3 regions of the Klebsiella sp. NPDC088457 genome follow, and region 1 is predicted to be linked to each of the others. Evidence: predicted binding sites of a transcription regulator. Region 1 holds the regulator's gene; each other region holds the start of a gene.

Evidence for each region. Region 1 encodes ArgR, which controls arginine synthesis, uptake and breakdown. Its sites were predicted from a motif close to ANTGAATAAAAATACANT; they were not measured.
Region 2: a site for ArgR is predicted at 1,791-1,808, ahead of argC (N-acetyl-gamma-glutamyl-phosphate reductase). Genes of this name have one in related genera too.
Region 3: a site for ArgR is predicted at 1,767-1,784, ahead of argA (amino-acid N-acetyltransferase). Genes of this name have one in related genera too.

The regions. Positions count from the first base shown of each region.
Region 1 is NZ_JBJDNH010000028.1:44,743-47,998, forward strand. It holds gene degS (outer membrane-stress sensor serine endopeptidase DegS) at 1-187, shown strand, start outside; partial or broken gene mdh (malate dehydrogenase) at 241-1,178, opposite strand; gene argR (transcriptional regulator ArgR) at 1,594-2,064, shown strand; gene yhcN (peroxide/acid stress response protein YhcN) at 2,421-2,684, shown strand; gene yhcN-B (DUF1471 family stress response protein YhcN-B) at 2,786-3,052, shown strand; gene ACI2JR_RS18050 (barstar family protein) at 3,102-3,256, opposite strand, start outside.
Region 2 is NZ_JBJDNH010000048.1:9,635-12,890, forward strand. It holds gene argB (acetylglutamate kinase) at 1-665, opposite strand, end outside; gene argC (N-acetyl-gamma-glutamyl-phosphate reductase) at 672-1,676, opposite strand; gene argE (acetylornithine deacetylase) at 1,856-3,007, shown strand.
Region 3 is NZ_JBJDNH010000029.1:38,960-42,215, forward strand. It holds gene cobD (threonine-phosphate decarboxylase CobD) at 1-318, opposite strand, end outside; gene amiC (N-acetylmuramoyl-L-alanine amidase AmiC) at 336-1,589, opposite strand; gene argA (amino-acid N-acetyltransferase) at 1,818-3,149, shown strand; gene recD (exodeoxyribonuclease V subunit alpha) at 3,256-3,256, opposite strand, start outside.

The DNA.
Region 1 (3,256 bases):
GCAGGCCGGGATCCGCACTAACGATGTGATCATCTCGGTGAATGACAAACCTGCGGTTTCAGCCCTTGAAACTATGGATCAGGTCGCGGAAATTCGTCCTGGCTCAGAAATTCCGGTGGTTATCATGCGTGACGATAAGAAAATCACCCTGCATATCGCCGTTCAGGAATATCCGGCGACCAACTAGCCATCATAAAAAAACCGGAGCCATGGCTCCGGTTTTTCCAGCACATCGTTATCTTATTTATTAACGAAATCTTCGCCCAGAGCGATATCTTTCTTCAGCGTATCCAGCATGCCTTCCAGCGCCTGTTGTTCAAAGGGACTGAGCTTACCGATAGTCTGACGCTCTTCGATACCATTTTTCCCCAGCAATAACGGCTGCGAGAAGAAGCGCGCGTACTGCCCATCGCCTTCAACATAGGCGCATTCTACCACCCCTTTTTCACCCTGCATGGCGCGGACTAAGGAGAGACCGAAACGGGCTGCCGCCTGACCCATGGAGAGCGTCGCCGAGCCGCCACCGGCCTTGGCTTCAACCACTTCGGTACCGGCGTTCTGAATGCGTTTTGTCAGATCGGCCACTTCTTGTTCGCTGAAGCTCACGCCAGCAATCTGTGACAGCAGTGGCAGGATGGTGACGCCGGAGTGGCCGCCGATAACCGGCACTTCGACGTCTGATGCGGATTTACCTTTCAGCTCAGCCACAAAGGTATTCGAGCGGATGATATCCAGCGTAGTCACGCCAAACAGTTTGTTCTTATCGTAAACGCCCGCTTTCTTCAGCACTTCCGCCGCAATCGCCACGGTGGTGTTCACCGGGTTGGTAATGATACCGATGCAGGCGTGCGGGCTGGTTTTGGCAATCTGTTGCACCAGATTCTTCACGATACCGGCGTTGACGTTAAATAAATCGGAGCGATCCATACCTGGCTTACGGGCTACGCCAGCGGAAATCAGCACCACGTCTGCCCCGACAAGCGCCGGGGTGGCGTCTTCACCGGAAAAACCTTTGATTTTTACGTCGGTAGGGATATGGCTAAGATCAACCGCCACGCCCGGCGTTACCGGAGCGATGTCGTACAACGAGAGTTCTGAACCTGAAGGCAGTTGGGTCTTAAGTAGTAGGCAAGCGCCTGGCCTATTCCACCAGCGGCGCCGAGGACTGCAACTTTCATCCTAAACTCCTTATTATGGTTAATATCGTCTTTCGTTACTCCGTCGCCTGGACCTTAATTCACAAGATGAACAATTACAATAAGTATGGTTGAAGAATGCGTTCTGGTGCGCAGCGATGCATCCGCTTCGCATTTTCATCCCTGAGACTGACCATCCAGCAAAACCGAGTACCGGATCGACTATTGGTTACAATACACCCAGCTCGCTCGGCAAAACAACACCATTCTCATAACATTTAATTTACTTTTACAGCTATTTACGCGCTGTGATGAAGGCATGTTCCTTATCAGGGTTATTTGCTAAAATATGCCCCCTTCATAACATTATTTACTTTATCCCCTTGCGGATTATTTGCATAAAAATTCATTGTTATGCATAATGATGTTGTTTTTACCACCATAATCTGGGTGACTTATGCGAAGTTCGGCAAAACAAGAAGAACTGGTTAAAGCGTTTAAACTGCTGCTTAAAGAAGAAAAATTCAGCTCTCAAGGTGAAATCGTCCAGGCGCTGCAGGAGCAGGGATTCGATAATATCAACCAATCGAAAGTCTCCCGCATGCTGACAAAATTTGGTGCGGTTCGTACCCGTAACGCCAAAATGGAGATGGTCTATTGCCTGCCTGCCGAGCTCGGCGTCCCGACGACCTCCAGCCCACTGAAAAACCTGGTGCTGGATATCGACTATAACGATGCCGTGGTGGTTATCCATACCAGCCCGGGGGCTGCGCAGCTGATTGCCCGCCTGCTGGACTCTCTTGGCAAAGCGGAAGGTATTCTCGGCAGCATCGCCGGTGATGACACGATCTTTACCACCCCGGCCAGAGGTTTCACCGTCAAAGATCTGCACGATGCCATTCTCGTTCTGTTCGAACAGGAACTCTAGGCGTCCCCCCTCTGGTCGCTGCCACCAGAGGGCCCCCTCAAAAATGCAGCATTCCTTTAACATTTAGTGTGGTTTTTCGCCTCTATACATTCCTTTACTGAATGACAGGGTCAGAAGCGCACAAAATATCAAAATCACCTATCATTATGATTTTATTGGCTATAACCACCAATCCTGGCCAATAAATGACATTTCTAATTCTTATACGTTATAAAAAAGACAATTCTTTGTAATTATTTACGCAAACAATCATTAGCACGGTATTAATATTTTTAGTGATTAGTGTATACTTGATTTTGTGATGAGGGTCACGAAACGAAGAGCCCTCAATAATAAGTTTCGACGAGGTGAACATCATGAAAATCAAAACAACTGTCGCTGCACTCAGCATCCTGTCTGTTCTCTCCTTTGGCGCTTTCGCCGCTGATTCTATCAACAGCGAGCAGGCGCAAGGTCGCCAGGCAATCGGTACGGTTTCCGTCGGCGCGGTGAGTGCTTCCCCGATGGATATGCATGAAATGCTGAACAAAAAAGCACAAGAAGAAGGTGCTTCTTCCTATCGCATTATCGAAGCCCGTACCGGTGACCATTGGCACGCGACGGCTGAGCTTTATAAATAAGCGTTAACAATTGTCGGTAATCAACTGAATACAAAATTTCCAGCGGCCCAGGTCCATAAGAAACCTCCCGCCGCTGCAACAATATGGTTGGAGTAAAAATTATGAAAAGTGCAATGATCATCGCATCCCTGGGCCTGGCTTCCGTACTCTCTTTCGGCGCCAGCGCCGCCGTACATCAGGTCAACGCGGAACAGGCGCAAAACCTGCAACCTATGGGCACCATCTCTGTTTCTCAGGTAGGCAGTGCCCCGATGGATATGCGCCACGAACTGGCGGCTAAAGCCGAAAAAGAAGGCGCAAGCAGCTACCGTATTATTGAAGCCCGTACCGGGGATACCTGGCACGCTACGGCTGAGTTGTACAAATAAACCCTCGTCGTCTTATCCGACGACTTGCCCCCGCCTGTCGGGGGCTTTTTTATGCCTGTCGGGCGTTAAAGCGTAACTCCCCTTCCAGCTCTTCTTCAGCTTCATCAAACAGCAATATTAAGGCGCCAAAACGCCGACGCTGCTTATCGCTTAAGTGAATAAACTCAATTTCGAGCGGTAATGGCAGCAGGCCGCCCATCACCG
Region 2 (3,256 bases), on a different contig from region 1:
AGCGCGGCATTTACCTTGACGATCATCCCGTCGGTAATAATGCCTTGTTCGATCAGCTGCTCCGCCTTCGCGGCGGTCATTTCCGCAATACGCTGGCCTTTGCCATCGAGAATGCCGCTGACATCGGAAAGCAGGATCAGGTCCGCGCCGAGCGTCGCCGCCAGCGCGGTGGCCGCCTGGTCAGCGTTCACGTTCATCAGTTGCCCTTCATCCGTCACGCCGATAGAGCTGACCACCGGCAGGTAGCCGCCCGCCAGCAGCGTGTTAATCAGGGCCGGCGAACCCGGCTGCGCCAGGCCAACGTGGCCCAGCTCTTCATCAAGCTGAGTCACCTTAACGCTATCGCCATCGCCGAGGAACAGACCCACCGAAGCAAGATGATGTTTTTTCGCCCATGCCAGCAGCGTCTTATTGGCGGTCCCCGCCAGCGCGCCGGTAATAATATCGATTTGATCCGCTGGCGTGACCCGCAGACCATTTTTCTTATTCACCGGCAGATTGAGCTGTTTCATCAGCTCATCTACCACACAGCCGCCGCCGTGCACAATAATCAGCGGGCGATGATGCGTTTCACGGTAGTTAACCAGCGCGGTAAACAGACGCTCCAGCGCCTCTTCGCTATCGAGTAACACGCCGCCGAGTTTGATAATTAATGGGTTCATCATCACACCTTAAATAAGAGACTGCGTCTCAGCAAAGCCGAAACGAATATTCGCGCACTGGACTGCCTGCGCCGCCGCGCCTTTCAGCAGATTATCTTCTGCCGCTACGACGATAATATGTTGGTCCTGAACCGCAAAACCGATATCACAGAATGGCAGACCTACGACGTTTTTCAATGCGGGAACGCCTTTATCGTATAAACGCACCAGCGGTTTATCGGCATAGGCCTGTTGGAAAGCGTCGGCAATCTGCTCTTTGCTGACGCCAGGCTGCAGACGGCAGGTGATGGTTTCCAGAATCCCACGCTTAAAGTTGCCGAGATGCGGGGTGAAAATCACCTCCGCGCCAAGATGGGTCGAGATTTCCGGATGGTGGCGATGATTAAACACGCCGTACGGCTGCAGGCTCACTTCACAGAAGCTATTGCCGATCGCCGCTTTACGACCCGCGCCGCTGACGCCGCTGGTCGCGTTGATCACCGGCCACTGGGTAAGATCCAGCAGCCCCGCATCGATCAGCGGTTTTAACGACAGCTGAGCCGCCGTCGGATAACAGCCCGGGACGGCGACTAAATTCGCCTCTTTCAGTTTGTCGACGCTCCACTCGGCCAGACCATAGACCGCCTGCTCGAGCAGCTCCGGATGCTGATGAGTAAAGCCGTAATATTTTTCATAGAACGCGCCGTCGTTGACGCGAAAGGCACCGGACAGGTCAAACACCACGCAGCCTGCGGCAAGGAACTGCGGCGCCAGGTCGTGGCTCACTTCATGGGCGGTCGCGAGGAAGACCACATCCACCCCGGCGCTAAATTCGCTGATATCTGACATCGGCTGCAGCGGCAAATCCACGATGCCTTTCAGCTGCGGATGCAAATCGGAAATGAATTTCCCTGCATCATTGCTTTGCGCGGAGACCGTCAAAGCGGTTATGGTCATATGAGGATGGCGATTTACATAGGTCACTAGCTCTGCGCCGGCATAACCGCTGGCACCCACAATCAGCGTATTCAACATCGGGGCTCTTCACCTTCTTACGTCATATTTGCCCAGGAAGCGTCACTCTTCCTCACCCTGTTAAGCCGTAAGAGCCTGGCCCTACATTCTGTGGGTTTTCTTACGCTCAACGATAATGTATTTTTATTCATAAATACTGCATGAATATTGATACTATCATGACCCGAGGTGTGTCAACAATGAAAAACAATTTACCGCCCTTTATCGAGATTTACCGCGCATTGATCGCCACACCTTCCATCAGCGCAACCGAAGAGGCGCTGGATCAAAGCAATGAGACTTTAATCAATTTACTGGCTGGCTGGTTCCGCGAAATTGGCTTCAATGTCGAAGTTCAGCCGGTACCGGATACGCGCAATAAATTCAACATGCTGGCCAGTACCGGCCACGGTGCCGGCGGCCTGCTGCTCGCCGGGCATACCGATACCGTGCCGTTTGACGACGGCCGCTGGACTCGCGATCCCTTTGTGCTCACCGAACACGACAATAAGCTGTACGGTCTCGGCACTGCCGACATGAAAGGCTTCTTCGCCTTTATTCTCGATGCCCTGCGCGATGTTGACGTCAGTAAGCTGAAAAAACCGCTCTACATCCTGGCTACCGCCGATGAAGAGACCAGCATGGCCGGCGCCCGCTACTTTGCCGAAACCACGCAGCTGCGCCCGGACTGCGCCATTATCGGTGAACCCACCTCTCTGCAGCCGGTACGGGCGCATAAAGGCCATATCTCCACCGCCGTGCGCGTTCAGGGCCAGTCCGGCCACTCCAGCGATCCCGCACGCGGGGTGAACGCCATCGAATTAATGCATGATGCCATTGGTCGTATCATGCAGCTGCGCGATTCGCTGAAAGAACGCTATCACTACGCTGCTTTCACCGTGCCGTACCCAACGCTCAACCTCGGATCGCTGCACGGCGGCGACGCCTCAAACCGCATCTGCGCCTGCTGCGAGCTGCATATGGATATTCGCCCGCTGCCGGGTATGACTCTCAACGATCTCAACGGACTGCTGGATGAAGCGCTGGCGCCGGTGAGCGAACGCTGGCCGGGCCGCCTGACCGTCTCCGAGCTGCATCCGCCGATTCCTGGCTATGAATGCCCGCCGGATCATCAGCTGGTTCAGGTGGTCGAAAAGCTGCTCGGCGCGCAAACCGAGGTGGTGAACTACTGTACCGAAGCGCCGTTTATTCAGACGCTGTGCCCGACCCTGGTTTTAGGCCCCGGTTCCATTAATCAGGCCCACCAGCCGGATGAATATCTGGAAACCCGCTTTATTAAGCCGACCCGGGAGCTGATCGCCCAGGTCGTGCATCATTTCTGCTGGCATTAAAACAGCCCGCTCCCGCCTCTTTCAGCCGGGGCGGGACGGTGATATTTGTCACATTTCCATAAGCAACGCTTATCAGGCGACGCCTGAGTTAAATTTCGCAAATTGCCGCCATTTATTCGTTTGCTGAAGCGATTTCGCAACAATTGACGTGGGGGTTTTTACGTGGCTTTATAAAAGACGGCTGCTTATCCGCTGCTCACCGCTGCAGAGTACCGGATATAACAAAATAAAATAAGATGGGGTGTCTGG
Region 3 (3,256 bases), on a different contig from region 1:
GGGTTTGACAATCATCGCCCGGCGCGGCCTGAGGCCGTTAACGAGGGTGAAAATAGATTCGGTTTCGCCATTGCCAGCGAGGATCCAGGAAGCGGGAATCTGATGATGCGCGGCCAGCGCGGCGTGCAACTGTTGATATTCGACGTCAGGGTAGCGTTCCGCCCGCGCAAGATTGTCGATGAGCGCGCGCTTTAAGCTTTCCGGCATCCCTAAGGGATTAATATTGGCGCTAAAATCCAGCAGTTGCTCCGGGTTGATGCCCAGCAGCGCGGCGGCCTCCCGGATATTGCCGCCGTGCGCGCTCTTCAGTAGGGCCATCGCCCGCTCCTGTGTGGTTAGCCGAGCCTTGCCAGGGTGGCGCTATCGGCAAAGTAGGCCTTAATGCCCGCCAGAATCGACTCCGCGACCTGCTGCTGGAAGGTAGCCGTTTTCAGCTTGCGCTCTTCCTCGACGTTGCTGATAAACGCCGTTTCCACCAGAATCGACGGGATATCCGGCGCTTTCAGCACCGCGAAGCCCGCCTGCTCAACCTGGTTCTTATGCAGATCGTTAATCCTGCCCATTTTTTGCAGCACCGCTTTACCAAACTTCAGGCTATCGGCGATGGTCAGCGATTGCACCATGTCGAACATTGTATGGTCGACATAGCGGTCGCCGCTCTTGCTGACGCCGCCCACCAGGTCGGAGGCGTTCTGGGTTTGCGCCAGGTATTTCGCGGCGGTACTGGTGGCGCCTTTGGTGGACAGCGCGAACACCGAAGAGCCGCGCGGCTGCCGGCTGGTGAAGGCATCAGCGTGAATCGAGACGAACAGGTCGGCGCGCTGTTTTTGCGCCTTCGCGACGCGGACCTTCAACGGAATAAAGACATCCTCGTTGCGGGTCATGTAGGCCTTCATATTGCCCTCTTTCTCGATCAACGCCCGTAACCGGCGAGCAATCTGCAGCACCACGTCTTTCTCGCGGGTACGATATTTCCCCACCGCGCCGGAGTCTTCGCCGCCGTGACCCGGATCGAGCATAATAACGATTGGCCGGTCGCGCCCGGCTTTGCCCGGCTTAGGCCCGCTTTCCGCCGGCGGCACCTGCCGCTCAAGATCGCCTTTGTTGTAATCTTCCAGCAGCGCCAGCAGCGGATCCTGTACATCCGTCGCCGTGGACGGGTAGAGATCCATCACCAGACGTTCTTTAAAGCCCGCCACCGGCGCGAGGGCGAAGAGCTGCGGTTTCACGTCTTGCTTGAGTTCAAATACCATGCGCACGGTTTGCGGATCAAACTGGCCGACGCGGGCGGACTTAATATAGGGATCGTCGTCGCGGATACTGGTGCCCATGCCTTTCAGCACCGAGTTCAGATTGACCCCTTCCAGATCCACAACCAGCCGCTCCGGATTGCTTAAAGCAAACTGCCGGTATTTCAGCACGTGATTGGATTCTAGCGTGACGCGCGTGTAGGTCGACGACGGCCAGACGCGCACGGCAACGACCTGCGCAACGGCAGCGAAACCTACCGGACTGACGCTCATTAACCACATAGCGCCCGCCCCCTGTAAAAAGCGACGACGGCTTAACCCTGACTTGTATCCCGGCATGCCACTCCCAAGCAATAAAGACGTATTTGAACCCAAAACGAACAGATTGACCGGAAACTTTAACGAAAGCCGCATAACCTGTCATCTATAAAAGGGTAAACAATCTTTGACAGCACGCTTTGGGTCACAGATTTTTATCAGTTTTGCCGCAAATTTGGGCTTGCGTTTAATAGCAAAACAGAATAAAAATACACTTATTACGAATAATCATGCATTGAGGGTTGTGTCATGGTGAAGGAACGTCGCACCGAACTGGTAGAAGGATTCCGCCATTCTGTCCCCTACATTAACGCCCATCGGGGGAAAACGTTTGTCATCATGCTGGGCGGCGAAGCCATTGAGCATGAGAATTTCTCCAGCATTGTCAATGACATTGGCCTTTTGCATAGCCTGGGCATCCGCCTGGTGGTGGTCTATGGCGCGCGTCCACAGATCGACGCTAACCTGGCGGAGCACCATCACGAGCCGATCTATCATAAACAGACCCGCGTGACGGATAGCAAAACCCTCGAACTGGTTAAGCAGGCGGCGGGCATGCTGCAGCTGGAAATTACCGCCCGTCTGTCGATGAGCCTGAATAACACCCCGCTGCAGGGCGCGCATATCAACGTGGTGAGCGGCAACTTTATTATCGCCCAGCCGCTGGGGGTCGACGATGGCGTCGATTATTGCCACAGCGGGCGTATTCGCCGTATTGATGAAGAGGCCATTCATCGCCAGCTGGATAACGGCGCGATCGTCCTGATGGGGCCGGTTGCCGTTTCGGTTACTGGCGAAAGCTTCAATCTGACCTCGGAAGAGATTGCCACTCAGCTGGCCATTAAGCTGAAGGCCGAAAAAATGATCGGCTTCTGTTCGTCGCAGGGCGTCTATAACCAGGATGGCGTTATCGTTTCCGAACTGTTTCCTAACGAAGCGCAGGCTCGCGTGGAAGAGCTGGAAGCGGAGGAAGATTACAACTCCGGTACGGTGCGTTTCCTGCGAGGCGCGGTGAAGGCCTGCCGCAGCGGCGTGCGGCGCTGCCACCTGATCAGCTACCAGGAAGATGGGGCGTTACTGCAGGAGCTGTTCTCACGCGACGGTATCGGGACCCAGATCGTCATGGAAAGCGCCGAGCAGATTCGCCGCGCCACCATTAACGATATTGGCGGTATCCTTGAACTGATCAGCCCGCTGGAGCAACAGGGGATTCTGGTGCGCCGTTCCCGCGAGCAGCTGGAGATGGAAATAGATAAATTCACCATCATTCAGCGCGATAACACGACAATTGCCTGCGCCGCGCTCTATCCGTTCCCGGAAGAAAAAATCGGTGAGATGGCCTGCGTCGCGGTGCATCCGGATTACCGCAGCTCATCGCGCGGGGAGATGCTGCTGAACCGCATTGCTGCCCAGGCGAAGCAGATGGGGTTGAGCAAACTGTTTGTCCTCACCACCCGCAGCATTCACTGGTTCCAGGAACGCGGCTTTACCCCGGTCGATATCGATCTGCTGCCGGAGAGTAAGAAAGAGATGTACAACTACCAGCGTCGTTCCAAGGTGTTGATGGCCGACCTCGGCTGATGTCACCGCCCCCGGCGCCGGCCCGTCTCCCGTGTAGCCCGGCTAAGCGTAGCGCCAGCCGGGGAAATACCGGGCGGGGACTTTCGATAACAGCTGAAGATTGCGAT